2 regions of the Micromonospora sp. NPDC126480 genome follow, and region 2 is predicted to be linked to the other one. Evidence: predicted binding sites of a transcription regulator. Region 2 holds the regulator's gene; the other holds the start of a gene.
The links. Region 2 encodes HrcA, which represses chaperone genes, less so after heat shock. Its sites were predicted from a motif close to GGTTNGCACNCTCNNNNNGAGNGTGCNAACC; they were not measured.
Positions count from the first base shown of each region.

Region 1 (7,303 bases), on a different contig from region 2:
CTGGAGAGCCGGATGAACACCGACGCGCCGATCGGGGACCTGGAGCTGGAGGCGGAGAACATCGACGCCGGGCGGATCCGGGCGGTCGAGGAGGTCCTCGAGGCGCGGGGCCGGCGCCACTACCACTACGGCGCGGTGCACGAGGCGACCGGCCGGCTGGTCGCCTGGACCATGCTCGACGTCAGCTCCCGCTCGCCCTGGCACGCCTGGCAGCAGACCACGATCGTCGACCCGGACCACCGCGGTCACCGGCTGGGGCTGCTCGTCAAGATCGAGAATCTGCGGTACGCGATGGCGCACGAGCCCGAGCTGCGCGCGGTGGACACCTGGAACGCGGCGGTCAACGAGCACATGATCGCAATCAACGAGCAGCTGGGTTTCCGCCCGGTCGACGGCTGGACGGACTGGCAGTTGACGATTTGAGTTGTGACACGGGCCTACTGATCGTGCGGTCCGGTGTTGCATGATGGCGGGCATGACGGAGACCCCGCACCCCCTGTACGACCGGCACGCCGACACCCTCACCCGTGCGCTGAAGGCCATCTCGGAGCGCGGTTACTGGTCCGCCTATCCCGAGTCGCCCAGCCCACGGGTGTACGGCGAGACCGCCGCCGCCGACGGCAAGGCGGCCTTCGAGGCGTACCTGGGTCGCGATTTCCCCCTCGACCAGCCCGGTGACGGGAGCACCGTCGCCACCGAGGCCAGCCCGTTCGGGGTTGACCTGGGCGTCCGCTACCCGCACGCGGCGGCCGACCAGCTCGTGGCCGCCGCCACCGCCGCGCTGCCGGCCTGGCGGGACGCCGGCCCGCAGGCCCGCGCCGGCGTCTGCCTGGAGATCCTGGACCGGCTGCACAAGAACGTCTTCGAGCTGGCCAACGCGGTGCAGTTCACAAGCGGCCAGGCGTTCGTGATGGCCTTCCAGGCCGGCGGGGCGCACGCCCTGGACCGGGCGCTGGAGGCGCTCGCCTACGCGTACGCGGAGATGACCCGGCACCCGGGGACGGCCGGCTGGGAAAAGGCGGCGGGCAAGGGCGACCCGCTGCGGATGACCAAGACCTTCCACGTGGTGCCGCGCGGCGTCGCGCTGGTCATCGGCTGCAACACCTTCCCGACCTGGAACTCGTACCCGGGGCTCTTCGCCTCGCTGGTCACCGGAAACCCGGTGGTGGTCAAGCCGCACCCGCGTGCCGTCCTGCCGCTGGCGGTCACCGTCAGGTACGCCCGCCAGGTGCTCGCCGAAGCCGGCTTCGACCCGAACCTGGTGCAGCTCGCCGCGGAGGCCCCGGGCGAGAAGCTCGCCTCGACGCTTGCCCTGCACCCGTCCGTGAAGATCGTCGACTTCACCGGCTCCACCGAGTACGGCGACTGGCTGGAGGCCAACGCCCGGCAGGCGCAGGTCTACACCGAGAAGGCCGGCTTGAACACGGTGGTGGTCGACTCGACCGACGACTTCGCCGGAATGTGCCGCAACCTGGGCTTCACGCTGACCCTGTACAGCGGCCAGATGTGCACCACCTCGCAGAACATCCTGATTCCCCGCAACGGCATCGAGACCGACCAGGGGCACAAGAGCTTCGACGAGGTGGCCGGCGGCATCGCCGCGGCGGTCGGCAAGCTCACCGCCGACCCGGCGCGCGGGGTCGAGCTGACCGGCGCGATCGTCAACGACGGGGTGCTGGAGCGGCTGGACGAGGTGACCAAGGTCGGCGAGCCGGTGCTGGAGTCCCGTACCGTCGAGCACCCGGCCTTCCCCGGCGCGGTGGTGCGGACGCCGACAATCGTCAAGCTGGGCGCCGGCGACGCCGCCACCTACTCGCGCGAGTGGTTCGGGCCGATCTCGTTCGCGATCGCGACCGACTCGACCGAGCACAGCCTGGAGATCCTGCGCTCCACGGTCGGCGAGATGGGCGCGCTGACCGCGGCCGTCTACGCCACCGACGAGGCGGTGCTGGACGCGGCCGAGGCGGCGGCGATCGAGGTCGGGGTGCACCTGTCGGCCAACCTGACCGGCGGGGTGTTCGTCAACCAGTCGGCGGCCTTCTCGGACTTCCACGGCAGCGGCGCCAACGCGGCGGCCAACGCCGCTCTGACCGACGGCGCGTACGTCGCGAACCGCTTCCGGGTCGTCCAGAGCCGCCGCCACGCCTGAGGTGTAAGGAAGGGCCCCTTCTTAACGCCTGGTGCATAGGAAGGGGCCCCTCTTAACAGAGGCTCGAGTTAACAGGGGCTCGAGTTAACAGGGGCTCGAGACAGCGGCGCGTCACGCCGGGCGGCGCATCTGAAGTTCGGTGAGCGTGGGGATCGTCGGATGCGGGACGCGTACGCCGGTGTCGACGAAGCCCAGCCGCTGGTACGCCCGGTAGGCCCGGTCGTTGCCGACCACGACCTCCAGCATCAGCTCCGCCCGGCCGCAGGCACGCGACCAGCCCGCAACCGCGTCGACCAGATCGGCGAGCAGCCCGGTGCCCCGCCAGGACGGCGTGACGTAGACCGCGTACACGACGGTGAGGCCCGGCTCCTCCGGGGTCACCGTGCCGCCGGCGTGCCCGACCAGCCGGCCGCCCGGATCCGCGACGAACTGCGCCATGCGGGTGCCGGACGAGACGTGCGCGACGCGCGCGGCGAACTCGGCGTGCGGACGGGCGGCCGCGTCGGCGATGGTCTCCAGGAACGCCAGCGGTGCGTCGGCGAGCATCTCCAGCCGCAGGGCCCGCATCCGCGCGGCGTCCGCCGGCCGGACCCGCCGGACCTGTGCCCGCCGCACCGCGACCTGCCCCGGGTCGGGCGCGCCCGGGTTGCTCGTCATCCCGCATGCCTACCACAGCGATGAACAGCGATGCGGATCCCCCGGAATATGCCCGATTTGTGGTCGTGCGCCGCCGTCACGCCTCGTGTAGCGTGCGATTTCGGTCACCGATTCAGCGGCCGTCGCCGATCGCCGAACCGGTGCCGCCCCGCGGGCCGGCGCGCCGGTCGCGGCGGGGTGAGTGGAACGCCGCGCAGAGTGAGGAAGTGCACCGTGGCACAGGGCACCGTTAAGTGGTTCAACGCCGAAAAGGGCTACGGCTTCATCGCCGTCGACGGCGGCCAGGACGTCTTCGTCCACTTCTCCGCCATCGAGATGGACGGCTACAAGGCGCTGGACGACGGCCAGCGGGTGGAGTTCGAGATCGCCCAGGGCCAGAAGGGTCCCCAGGCCGAGCGGGTGCGCGTCATCGCCTGAGCGGCCCTCGGCTCCGCTCCGCCGGGAGCCGACCGACGACGCCCGTGATCCGCCACCGCGGACCGTGGCCGGCCGGGGTGCGGCACCGACACCGCACCAGGGAAGATCGTGAACCGTTCCAGCCGTCGCTGAGGAGGGTTCATTGTCCGACCAGCCACCCCCGACCGTGCCGTCACCGCCACCGGATGATCGAGATTCGACGTCCGGTGCCGTGCCGCCTCAGGCGGCCCCGCAGCCCGGCACGCCCGGAGCCGAGGCGGCCCCGGGCCGCGACCTGCCGGGAGCCGAGCCGGCCCCGGGCCACGGCATGCCGACAGCCGAGCCGGGCCAGCCGCCGGCCGTCCCTCCGTACCCGATGGATCCGACCACGCCGGCGTACGTCTGGGGTCCGGCCGCGCCTGCGCCCGGCACGGGCGACGCGACGTGGGCGGCCTCCGGTCCGTGGCAGCCGGGCGCTCCGGTCTGGCCGGGGCAACCCTTCGCCGGCTGGTCCGCGGCCGGGCTCGATCCCGCCGACCCGCTCGTCACACCACCCGGTGCCGGCCTGACCGGCTGGTTCGACCGGTGCGTCGGCGCGGTCCGGCGCGGCTGGCGGCTGCTCCTGCCGATCCTGCTGTTGACCCAGGTGCTGCCGGCGATCCTGGTCGGGCTCCTGACGTACGCGGTCGACCCGACAGCGAAGTGGGAGACGGCCACGGCCGACGACCCGGCCGCGCTGCCCGACGGGTTCGTGGGGGACCTGGCCACCCTCTTCGCCGTCGCGGTCGGCGGCGCGGTGGTCTTCGGCCTGGTGCAGAGCGTGGGCTGGGCGGCGGGCACCTGGGTGATCGCCCGCCAGGCGGCCGGTGAGCCGGTCGACCTGGCCGGCGCGTTCCGCCACGGTCTGCGCCGCGCGCCGGGTCTGTGGGGCTGGACGCTGCTGATCGGCCTGCTGATCGCCGTCGGCGTGTGTTTCTGCGTGCTGCCCGGTGTCTACCTCGCGTTCGCCCTGAGCCTGGCCGGCCCGGTCTACCTCTTCGAGCGGCAGGCCCCGATCGCCCGGTCGTTCCGGATGTTCCACGACCGTCTCGGCCTGGTGCTCGGCCGGGTGGCGCTGATCGCCGCCGTGGTGATCGTCGTCTCCGGGGCGGCCGGCGTGCTGGAGGGCATGGCCACGATGCCGTTCGGCGCGGCGCCGCTGGAGTCCCCGGGCACGGCTGTCGGGCTCCTCGTCGTGCTGACGATCACCGCGCTGCTGGCGCTCCCGGCCCACCTGGCGCAGCAGGTCGGGCTGGTCGTCACGTACGCCGAGCAGCGGGCCCACGAGGCCCCGGTGAACGCCGCGCGGCTGGCGGCCGAACTCGGCTGACCGGGGTGATCGTGCTTGCACTCGGCAAGGGAGAGTGCTAAACAGGTCATTGGCACTCGCAGACCGTGAGTGCCAATGGTCGGGGCGGTAGGGCCACGGCCGCACAAGTGTCCCGAGACACGGGTGCGGCACATGGCCGGTCGTCGCGGGCTATCCGGCCCGGCCTGCGGACGTCGTCGTCGCCAGGTGGCGACGTCCCAAGGTGCGTACACCAGGCGGCCCATCCGGGGCACACCCTCGGGTGGCCCGTGAGTGTCCAGGAGGACAACGCCGTATGGCCAAGATGATCGCGTTCGACGAGGAGGCTCGCCGCGGCCTCGAGCGGGGCATGAACCAGCTCGCCGACGCCGTGAAGGTGACCCTCGGCCCCAAGGGCCGCAACGTCGTGCTCGAGAAGAAGTGGGGTGCCCCCACCATCACCAACGATGGTGTGAGCATCGCCAAGGAGATCGAGCTCGAGGACCCGTACGAGAAGATCGGCGCCGAGCTGGTCAAGGAGGTCGCGAAGAAGACCGACGACGTCGCCGGTGACGGCACGACGACGGCGACCGTCCTGGCCCAGGCCCTGGTTCGTGAGGGCCTGCGCAACGTGGCCGCCGGCGCCAACCCGATGGCCCTGAAGCGGGGCATCGAGGCCGCGGTCACGAGCGTCTCGGAGGAGCTGCTGAAGCTCGCCAAGGACGTCGAGACCAAGGAGCAGATCGCCTCCACCGCCTCCATCTCCGCCGGTGACACAAGCGTCGGCGAGATCATCGCCGAGGCGATGGACAAGGTCGGCAAGGAAGGCGTCATCACCGTCGAGGAGAGCAACACCTTCGGCCTGGAGCTGGAGCTCACCGAGGGTATGCGCTTCGACAAGGGCTACATCTCCGCGTACTTCATGACCGACCCGGAGCGTATGGAGGCCGTCTTCGACGACCCGTACATCCTGATCGTCAACAGCAAGATCTCGTCGGTGAAGGACCTGCTCCCGATCCTCGAGAAGGTCATGCAGGGCGGCAAGCCGCTGCTGATCATCGCCGAGGACCTGGAGGGCGAGGCCCTCGCCACCCTGGTGGTCAACAAGGTCCGGGGCACCTTCAAGTCGGTCGCCGTCAAGGCGCCGGGCTTCGGTGACCGCCGCAAGGCCATGCTGACCGACATCGCCATCCTCACCGGTGGCCAGGTCATCAGCGAGGAGGTCGGCCTCAAGCTGGACGCCGTCGGCCTCGACATGCTGGGCCGCGCCCGCAAGGTCGTGGTGACCAAGGACGAGACCACCATCGTCGACGGTGCCGGTGACGCCGAGCAGATCCAGGGCCGGGTCAACCAGATCCGGGCCGAGATCGACAAGAGCGACTCCGACTACGACCGCGAGAAGCTGCAGGAGCGGCTGGCCAAGCTGGCCGGTGGCGTCGCGGTGATCAAGGTCGGCGCGGCCACCGAGGTCGAGCTGAAGGAGCGCAAGCACCGCATCGAGGACGCCGTCCGGAACGCGAAGGCCGCCGTCGAGGAGGGCATCGTCCCGGGTGGTGGCGTCGCGCTGGTGCAGGCGGGCAAGACCGCCTTCGACAAGCTGGACCTGGCCGGCGACGAGGCGACCGGCGCCCAGATCGTCAAGATCGCGCTGGACGCCCCGCTGCGGCAGATCGCCGTCAACGCCGGCCTCGAGGGTGGCGTCGTCGTCGAGCACGTCCGCAACATCGAGGCGGGTCACGGCCTGAACGCCGCGACCGGCGAGTACGTGGACCTGATGGCCGCGGGCATCATCGACCCGGCCAAGGTGACCCGGTCGGCGCTGCAGAACGCGTCGTCGATCGCGGCGCTCTTCCTCACCACCGAGGCCGTCGTGGCGGACAAGCCGGAGAAGACCCCGGCCGCCCCGGCTGGCCCGGGTGGCGGGGACATGGACTTCTGAGTCCAGCTCCACGACACCGGGAGGGGCGGGCCGCGTCAGCGGTCCGCCCCTTTCGCGTATCTCCTACGTCGGCAGCGGCCGTTGGTTGCGCCGCTTCTGCGTCCGGTCGTACGGCTGCCGTACCTGGACCGGCTCGTCCACCACCGCCACCGGTTCGTCGGCCGGCGGCTCGTCGGTGCCGTCCATCTCCGCCCGCTGCTCGGCGTCGCCGAAGTCGATTCGGTCGAAGGGCAACGGCCCGGGCCGTTCGTCGTCCGTGGTCATGCTGCCTCCTCTACCGAAACGGTAGGGGGCGTCGATGGGCGACGCGGGCGAATGACGCTATCAGGTGATCTATCCTATTCGCCCGTTATCGATCCGCGAGGGTCCTCCGGTACAGGAAGAACACCCGCTCGATCCGGGCGCCCGCGCTGCCCGAGTAGAACCGGACCGGGCCCACCCAGCCGATCTGCGCCGCCGTGACCCCGGCGGCCCGCTGGTCGGCCAGGCAGCGACGGAGCAGCACGCCCCCGATCCCCGACCCCTCGGCCGCCGGCGCCGTACCCATCGGGCCGAACCAGCTCGGCCGCGACGAGCCCCAGGCGGCGAACCCCAGCACCTCGCCGGCACGCTCGGCGAGATGGCAGCCGGCCAGGTCACGGCCGACCGAGCCGGCCAGCTCCGCGTCCCAGGCACCGCCGAACACCGACCGGGCGAAGGCCGCAAGCGCCGGCAGGTCCGCCAGCTCCGCGCGGCGTACCGCCACGCCCTGGCCGGCCAGCCGCTGCTCCGCCGGCGCCGTCGTGCGCAGGGCCGGGCTCCCGTCGTACGACAGGTCGGCGGTCATGTTCCAGGC
Region 1 covers NZ_JBEORU010000018.1:70,394-77,696, reverse strand. The annotation lists gene ABTW87_RS18230 (GNAT family N-acetyltransferase) at 1-423, shown strand, start outside; gene paaN (phenylacetic acid degradation protein PaaN) at 476-2,149, shown strand; gene ABTW87_RS18220 (GNAT family N-acetyltransferase) at 2,261-2,806, opposite strand; gene ABTW87_RS18215 (cold-shock protein) at 3,020-3,223, shown strand; gene ABTW87_RS18210 (hypothetical protein) at 3,435-4,571, shown strand; gene groL (chaperonin GroEL) at 4,846-6,468, shown strand; gene ABTW87_RS18200 (hypothetical protein) at 6,532-6,732, opposite strand; gene ABTW87_RS18195 (GNAT family N-acetyltransferase) at 6,818-7,303, opposite strand, start outside.
Region 1: a site for HrcA is predicted at 4,619-4,649, ahead of groL (chaperonin GroEL). Genes of this name have one in related genera too.

Region 2 (7,303 bases):
TACGCCCCGGTCACCGCGCCAGAGGGCGATCGACCGTTCGGCCGCCCAGGGCACGATCTCGTCGACGCCCGCCTCGGTCATCGCCTGCACCGCCAGTTCGCCCCGGTCCCCCTTGGCGATGCCCTGCACCACCACCAGCCGCGGGACGGGCGCGTCCGCGTACCCCCGGGAGGTGATCTCGACGTCGAGGGTGGCCTTGCCGACGGCGGTGACCACCGCGGCGGCCGTGCCACCCCGCCCGTCGGCGAGCAGCAGCCGCTCGCCGACGCGGAGTCGCTGCACGGTGGCGGCGTGCCGCCCCTCGGGGCCGTCGAGGACCATCTCGTCGGCGGTGGGCAGCGACTCGACGAGGAAGAGCGGTGCGGACACGATCGTCAGGCTAACGGCCCGGCCGGTCGCCGGGCCGCCGGACCGTCAGGCGTGGCCGTTGAAGGCGTCCCGCATCCGGGAGAAGAAGCCGCCCTGCTTGGTCAGCTCGGCGACCTCCTCGCCACGGGTACGGGCGAACTCGCGCAGCATCTTCTCCTGCTCGGCGTCGAGCTTGGTCGGCGTACGGACGTCGAGGTGGACGTAGAGGTCGCCGCGCCCGGTGCCGCGCAGGTGCGGTACGCCACGGGCGCGCAGCCGCAGCGTGCTGCCGGGCTGGGTGCCGGGCTTGACGTCGACGGGCTCCTCGCTGTCGAGCGTCTTGATGGTGAGGCGCGTGCCGAGCGCCGCCGCCGTCATCGGGACGGTCACCCGGCAGTGCAGGTCGTCGCCCTTGCGGGAGAAGACGTCGTGCGGCCGCTCGTGGATCTCGACGTAGAGGTCGCCGGCCGTGCCGCCGCCGGGGCCGACCTCGCCCTGCTGGGCCAGCCGGATGCGCATGCCGTCCTCGACGCCGGCCGGAATCTTGACGGTGAGCGAGCGGCGGGTGCGCACCCGCCCGTCACCGGCGCAGGTCGGGCAGGGGTGCGGGATCGTCGTGCCGTAGCCCTGGCAGACGGTGCACGGCCGGGCCGACACGACCTGGCCGAGGAAGGTTCGCTGCACCGACTGGACCTCGCCCCGGCCGCCGCACGCCTCACAGGTGGCCAGGTGGGTGCCGGCGGCGGTGCCGGCGCCGGAGCACGTGGTGCAGAGCACGGCCGTGTCGACGGTGATCGGCGCCTCGACGCCGAACGCGGTCTCCTGCAGATCCAGTTCCAGGCGGAGAATCGCGTCGGCACCGGGCCGGGTACGCGGGCGCGGCCCCCGGGCACCGCCGGCGGCACCGCCGAAGAACGCGTCCATGATGTCCTGGAAGCCGACGAACGGGCCCGCCCCGCCGGGACCGCCCGGACCGCCGGCGCCCCCGCCGCCCGGCGCGAGGGGATCGCCGCCGAGGTCGACGATCTGCCGCTTCCGGTCGTCGGAGAGGACCTCGTACGCGGCGTTGATGTCCTTGAACTTCTCCTGCGCCTCCGGGTCCGGATTCACGTCCGGGTGGTACTTGCGCGCGAGCTTGCGGTAGGCGCGCTTGATCTCGTCGTCGGAGGCGTCCCGGCTCACGCCGAGGATGCCGTAGTAGTCCCTGGCCACTGCGTTCCGTGTCCTCATGTTCGTCTCGCGTTGCGCCGGCCGCCGGCCCGAACGTGGCCGGACGGGTACTGCCTAGTTCTGGGCCAGCAGGTCGCCCACGTAGCGTGCCACGGCCCGCACCGTGGCGATGGTGCCGGGGTAGTCCATCCGGGTCGGGCCCAGCACGCCGAGACCACCGACGATGGTGGCCCCGGGGCCGTAGCCGGTGCTGACCACCGACGCCGCACGGAGATTGTCGATCTCATTCTCGTCGCCGATGCGGACCCGCATGGTGCTCGGCTCGACCTCGCCGATGAGCTTGAGGAGCACGACCTCCTCCTCCAGCGCCTCCAGGATCGGCCGCAGCGAGCCCTGGAAGTCGAGCAGGCCGCCCCGGGCCAGGTTGGCGGTGCCGGCCAGGGCGATCCGCTCCTCGTGCCGCTCGACCAGCGTCTCCAGCAGCACCGTGGAGAGCGTGGTCATGGCGGGGCGCAGCTCGGCCGTGGCCTCGTCGACCAGCGCCTGCACCAGGGGCGGCGTCTCGGACAGCCGGGTGCCGACCAGCTTCTCGTTGACCAGTCGGCGCAGGTCGGTGACGTCGTCGGCGGGGATCGGCCGGGGCAGCTCGACGAGGCGCTGCTCGACGCGGCCGGTGTCGGCGATCATGACGAGCATCAACCGGGTGGTGGAGATGGGCACCAGCTCCAGGTGACGCACCGAGGAGCGGGCCAGCGACGGGTACTGCACGACGGCGACCTGCCGGGTCAGCTGGGCCAGCAGCCGGACGGTGCGGTGCACCACGTCGTCGAGGTCGACCGCGCCGACCAGGAAGCGCTCTATCGCGCGGCGCTCGGCCGGGCTGAGCGGCTTGACCCGGGACAGCCGGTCCACGAAGAGCCGGTAGCCCCGGTCGGTGGGGACCCGGCCCGCGCTGGTGTGCGGCTGCCGGATGTAGCCCTCCTCCTCGAGGACCGCCATGTCGTTACGGACGGTCGCCGGGGAGACGCCCAGCTGATGGCGCTCGACCAGGGCCTTGCTGCCGACCGGCTCCTGGGTGGCGACGTAGTCCTCGACGATCGCGCGCAGCACCGCGAGCTTGCGGTCGTCGAGACCCATCCTCCCCACCTCCTGTCGCGCGTCGGCCGCCGGCTGCCCGGGCGGCGCCCTGGCACTCGACTGTAGCGAGTGCCAGTCTACGTCGGCGCGCCCGCCGCCGCGATGATCAACGAGGGACGATTGGGGCGCCCCGACGGCCGACCGCGACGCCGGGGCGGTGCCGTCCCGTCACACCAGGGCCGTTCATCCGGACATCCGGGCCGGTGTCGCTCTGGTGCGCCGTTGTCGGCTGCCCCTACCGTGATCCCCATGACTGAACCACCTCGCCCTCCCGGCAGCGGAGACCCCCAGGGCCCCGGCCCCGACGAGCCCACCACACCACTGTCCGGCGCACCCGGCGCGGGCGGCTATCCCCCGCCCGGCGGCTATCCGCCACCCACCGGTGACACTCCGCCGTCCGGCGGCTACCCGCCGCCGGGTGGATATCCCCCTCCCGGTCCGGGCTACCCGACCGGCGGCGCGTACGGCCCACCCGCCGGCTACGCCAACAACGAGGACAAGACCTGGGCGCTCGTCGCGCACTTCGGCGGCGCGCTCGGCGCGTTGGTCAGCTTCGGCCCGCTCGGTTTCGTCGCCCCGCTGATCGCGTACCTGGCCCGCGGCAACCAGTCGCCGAGCGTCCGGGCCCACGCCCTCGCGGCGCTGAACTTCCAGATCGTGTGGTCGCTCATCGCCTTCGTGCTGCTCTTCGTCAGCTGGTGCCTGCTGTTCCTGCCCAGCATCGCCGTCGTGGTGATCCAGATCGTGTTCGGCATCATCGCCGGCCTGCGGGCGAACGAGGGCACGCTGTACCGCTACCCGATGTCCGCGAACTTCATCAAGTGATCCCGACCGGCCGCTCCCCCGGCCGGTCGGCACCACCCACCCTCGCCCGACGCGGGGGGACCCGGCCGGGAGCGGCGGTCACGGCAGCAGGTCACGCACCACGGCGTCGGCGAGCAGCCGGCCACGCAGGGTCAGCACGGCGCGGCCGGCCGCCCACTCCGCCGCGTCGAGCAGGCCGCTCGCCCGCGCCCGCTCCGCGCCGGCCAGCCCGGCCGGGTCCAGCACGTCCAGCGGCAGGCCGGAGGCGAGCCGCAGGCGCAGCATGACGTCCTCCATGTGCGCCTCGTCGGCGGACAGCACCTCCCGGGCCAGACCGGGCGACTCCCCGGCGGCCAGGCGCTTCGCGTACGCCGTGGGGTGCTTCACGTTCCACCAGCGCACACCGCCGACGTGGCTGTGCGCCCCTGGGCCGAGGCCCCACCAGTCCCCGCCGGACCAGTACAGCAGGTTGTGGCGGCAGCGGGCGGCCGGCGTCCGTGCCCAGTTGGAAACCTCGTACCAGGAGAAGCCGGCCGCGCCGAGGGCGGCCTCCGCGGCCAGGTAACGGTCCGCGGCGACGTCGTCGGAGGGGTACGCCAGCTCACCGCGGCGCATCCGGGCGGCGAGCCGGGTGCCCTCCTCCACGATCAGGGCGTACGCGCTGACGTGGTCCACCCCGGCGCCGACCACCTGGTCGAGCGTGGCCGCGAAGTCCGCCGCGCTCTCCCCCGGCGTGCCGTAGATCAGATCCAGGTTGACGTGCGCGAACCCGGCGTCGCGGGCCTCCCGCGCGGCGGCGACCGCCCGGCCGGCGCTGTGCCTGCGGTCGAGGATCGCCAGCACCCCCGGCGACGCGGACTGCATGCCCAGCGAGATCCGCGTGTAGCCGGCGGCCCGCAGCGCGGCGAGCGACTCCGGGGTGACCGACTCCGGGTTGGCCTCGGTGGTGACCTCGGCGTCCGGCGCCAACCCGAACGCGCGGTCGACGCCGTCGAGGATCCGCGCCAGGTCGCCGGGCGGAAGCAGGGTCGGGGTGCCGCCGCCGACGAAGACCGTGTCGACCCGGGGCGGCGGGCTGTCGCGCAGCACCCGGGCGGCCAGGGCCAGCTCGGCGAGGACGGTGTCCGCGTACTCCTCGCGGCCGGCACCACCGCCCAGCTCGGCCGCCGTGTACGTGTTGAAGTCGCAGTAGCCGCAGCGGCTGGCGCAGAACGGAACGTGCACGTACACGCCGAAACCGCGCGCGCCGACCGAGCCGAGGGCGGTGGCGGGCAGCGAACCGTCGGCGGGGACGATCTCGCCTTCTGGAAGGACGCCGGGCATGGCCACTAGTGTGCCCTTCCATGACCTCTCCCGACGCGCTCGTGCGGGTCACCACGGCCCGCGGGGTGACCACCCTCACCCTGGACAGCCCGCACAACCGCAACGCGCTCTCCACGCCGCTGATGACCCAGCTGCTCGACGGCCTCGCCGCGGCGGTCGCCGACGACGGCGTACGCGTGGTCGTGCTGGACCACACCGGTCCGGTCTTCTGCTCCGGCGCCGACCTGAAGGAGACCGCCGCCGCGTACGCCAGCGGGACCGTGCCCGCCGGGATGCTCGGCGACGTGCTCGCGGCCGTCTGGGAGTGCCCCAAGCCGGTGGTGGCGCGGGTGGCCGGACCGGCCCGGGCCGGCGGGCTGGGCCTGATCGCGGCGGCCGACCTGGCGGTGTGCGCGCAGGAGGCGACGTTCGCGTTCACCGAGGTCCGGATCGGGGTGATCCCGGCCGTGATCTCGGCGACCGTGCTGCCCCGGCTGCACCCCCGCGCCGCGGCCGAGCTGTACCTGACCGGGGACACCTTCGACGGGCGGCGGGCCGCCGAGGTCGGGCTGGTCACAGCCGCCGTGCCGGCCGCGGAGCTGGACGCCGCGGTGGCCCGGTACTGCGACTCGCTGGTCCGGGGCGCGCCGGGCGCGCTGGCCGGGGCGAAGGGACTGCTGCGCCGTCCCGCGTCGACCGATCTGCGGGCCGAGATCGCCGACCTGGCGACCCTGTCCACCGGCTACTTCCTCTCCGACGAGGGCCGCGAGGGTGTCCTGGCGTTCCGGGAGAAGCGGCCCGCGAGCTGGGTGCCCGGCGATTACCGGTTTCCGCCCGGGCGGTGAGGGAACGTCGGTCCCGCCCGCCCGTGCCCGCCGGGCGGACCCGGCACCACGCCCGGTGGACCGACCGGAACCGGTCGGACGACCCGCGGGGCGCGACGGGGGACGTACGCTTGTCGAACTGTCGAACAGGGGGTGCAGGTGCGAACTCGGGCAGTCGTGGCGGGTGGCGTCGTCCTCGTTCTCGTCGCCGTGGTCGGGCTGTTCATCGTTCTCCGCCAGCTCGGCGACGGGTTCCGGCTTCCGCTCGCCGCCCGGACGTGCACGGTGCAGGCGGACGGCCGGGTGGCCCTGGACGCCGACCAGATGGCAAACGCGGCGACGATCGCGGCCATCGGGATCCAGCGCGGCATGCCCGAGCGGGCGGTGGTGGTGGCGCTCGCCACCGCGTACCAGGAGTCGGGCCTGCGCAACCTGGCCGGCGGCGACCGGGACTCGGTCGGGCTGTTCCAGCAGCGACCGAGTCAGGGCTGGGGCACACCGACCCAGATCCGCGACCCGCGGTACGCGGCGAACAAGTTCTACGCGGCCCTGAAGAAGGTGCGGGGCTGGGAGGGAATGCGGGTCACCGACGCCGCCCAGAAGGTGCAGCGGTCGGCGTTCCCCGAGGCGTACCAGAAGTGGGCCGACGAGTCGGAGGTGCTGACCCGGGCGCTGCTCGGCAACGCGACCGGGGCGGTCGCCTGCACGGTGGCCGGTGACCCGCTGCGCCGGGGCGCGGCGGCGACCGCGGCGCTGACCCGGGGGCTCACCCTGGACTGGGGTCTCGCCGCCACGGCCGCCGCGACCGACCTGACCCGCCTCACGGTGACCGCCGACGACGAGCGGGGCGGCTGGCGGTACGCGCACTGGCTGGTGTCGCACGCCCAGGACAACGGCGTGCGGCTGGTCCGCTTCGGCGACCGGCAGTGGACCGCCGAGAAGGGCACCTGGGACCGGGTGACGGCCGACGATCCGGCGGCCGCCCGGGTGGTGGCCGAGGTGTTCGCCGCCACCTGACCCGGCTCCCGCCGACCCCGCGCCCCGACCGCTGTGCAAGGAAGGGCCCCTTGTTAACGCCTGCGGTAGAGGAAGGGCCCCTTGTTAACAGCACCGGCTCGGTTGGCAGCGGCTCGGCTGGCAGCGGCTCGGCTGGCAGCGGCTCGGCCGGCGGCGGCTCGGCTGGCGCCCGTCGTGGTGGCGCTCAGCCGGCGGCGACGCGGCGGCGGGCCTTCTCCCGGACCCGCTCCGGCAGTTCCTCGGCGTGCAGCAGGCGCGGCAGCAGCTCCGGCTCGAGGTTCAGCGCCCGGAACACCTCGCCGACGGTGACCCCGTGCGCGGGCCGGTCCAGAACCTCGACCCGGTCCCCCGCGCCGATCTCGCCCTCGCCCAGCACCCGCAGGTACGCCCCGGGCCGGGCCCGGACGGTGAACCGCTTGATCAGGTCGGGTACGCCCCAGAAGCCGGCGAACGTCGTGCACGGCGTACGCGGCATGCTGACCTGGAGCACCGCCGACCCGATCGCCCACCGCTCGCCGATCACCGCGCCGGTCACGTCGACCGCCCGGGTGGTCAGGTTCTCGCCGAAGGCGCCCGGAGCGACCCGCCGCCCCAGCTCGGCCGCCCACCACGCGGCGTCCTCCTCCGCGTACGCGTACACCGCCTTGTCCGGGCCGCCGTGGTGGGCCCGCTCGCCGATGAAGTCGCCGGCGAGTCCTTCG
Region 2 covers NZ_JBEORU010000031.1:50,493-57,795, reverse strand. The annotation lists gene ABTW87_RS24625 (16S rRNA (uracil(1498)-N(3))-methyltransferase) at 1-369, opposite strand, end outside; gene dnaJ (molecular chaperone DnaJ) at 415-1,560, opposite strand; gene hrcA (heat-inducible transcriptional repressor HrcA) at 1,633-2,655, opposite strand; gene ABTW87_RS24610 (DUF4870 domain-containing protein) at 2,905-3,480, shown strand; gene hemW (radical SAM family heme chaperone HemW) at 3,559-4,782, opposite strand; gene ABTW87_RS24600 (enoyl-CoA hydratase-related protein) at 4,803-5,606, shown strand; gene ABTW87_RS24595 (hypothetical protein) at 5,739-6,602, shown strand; gene ABTW87_RS24590 (MOSC domain-containing protein) at 6,787-7,303, opposite strand, start outside.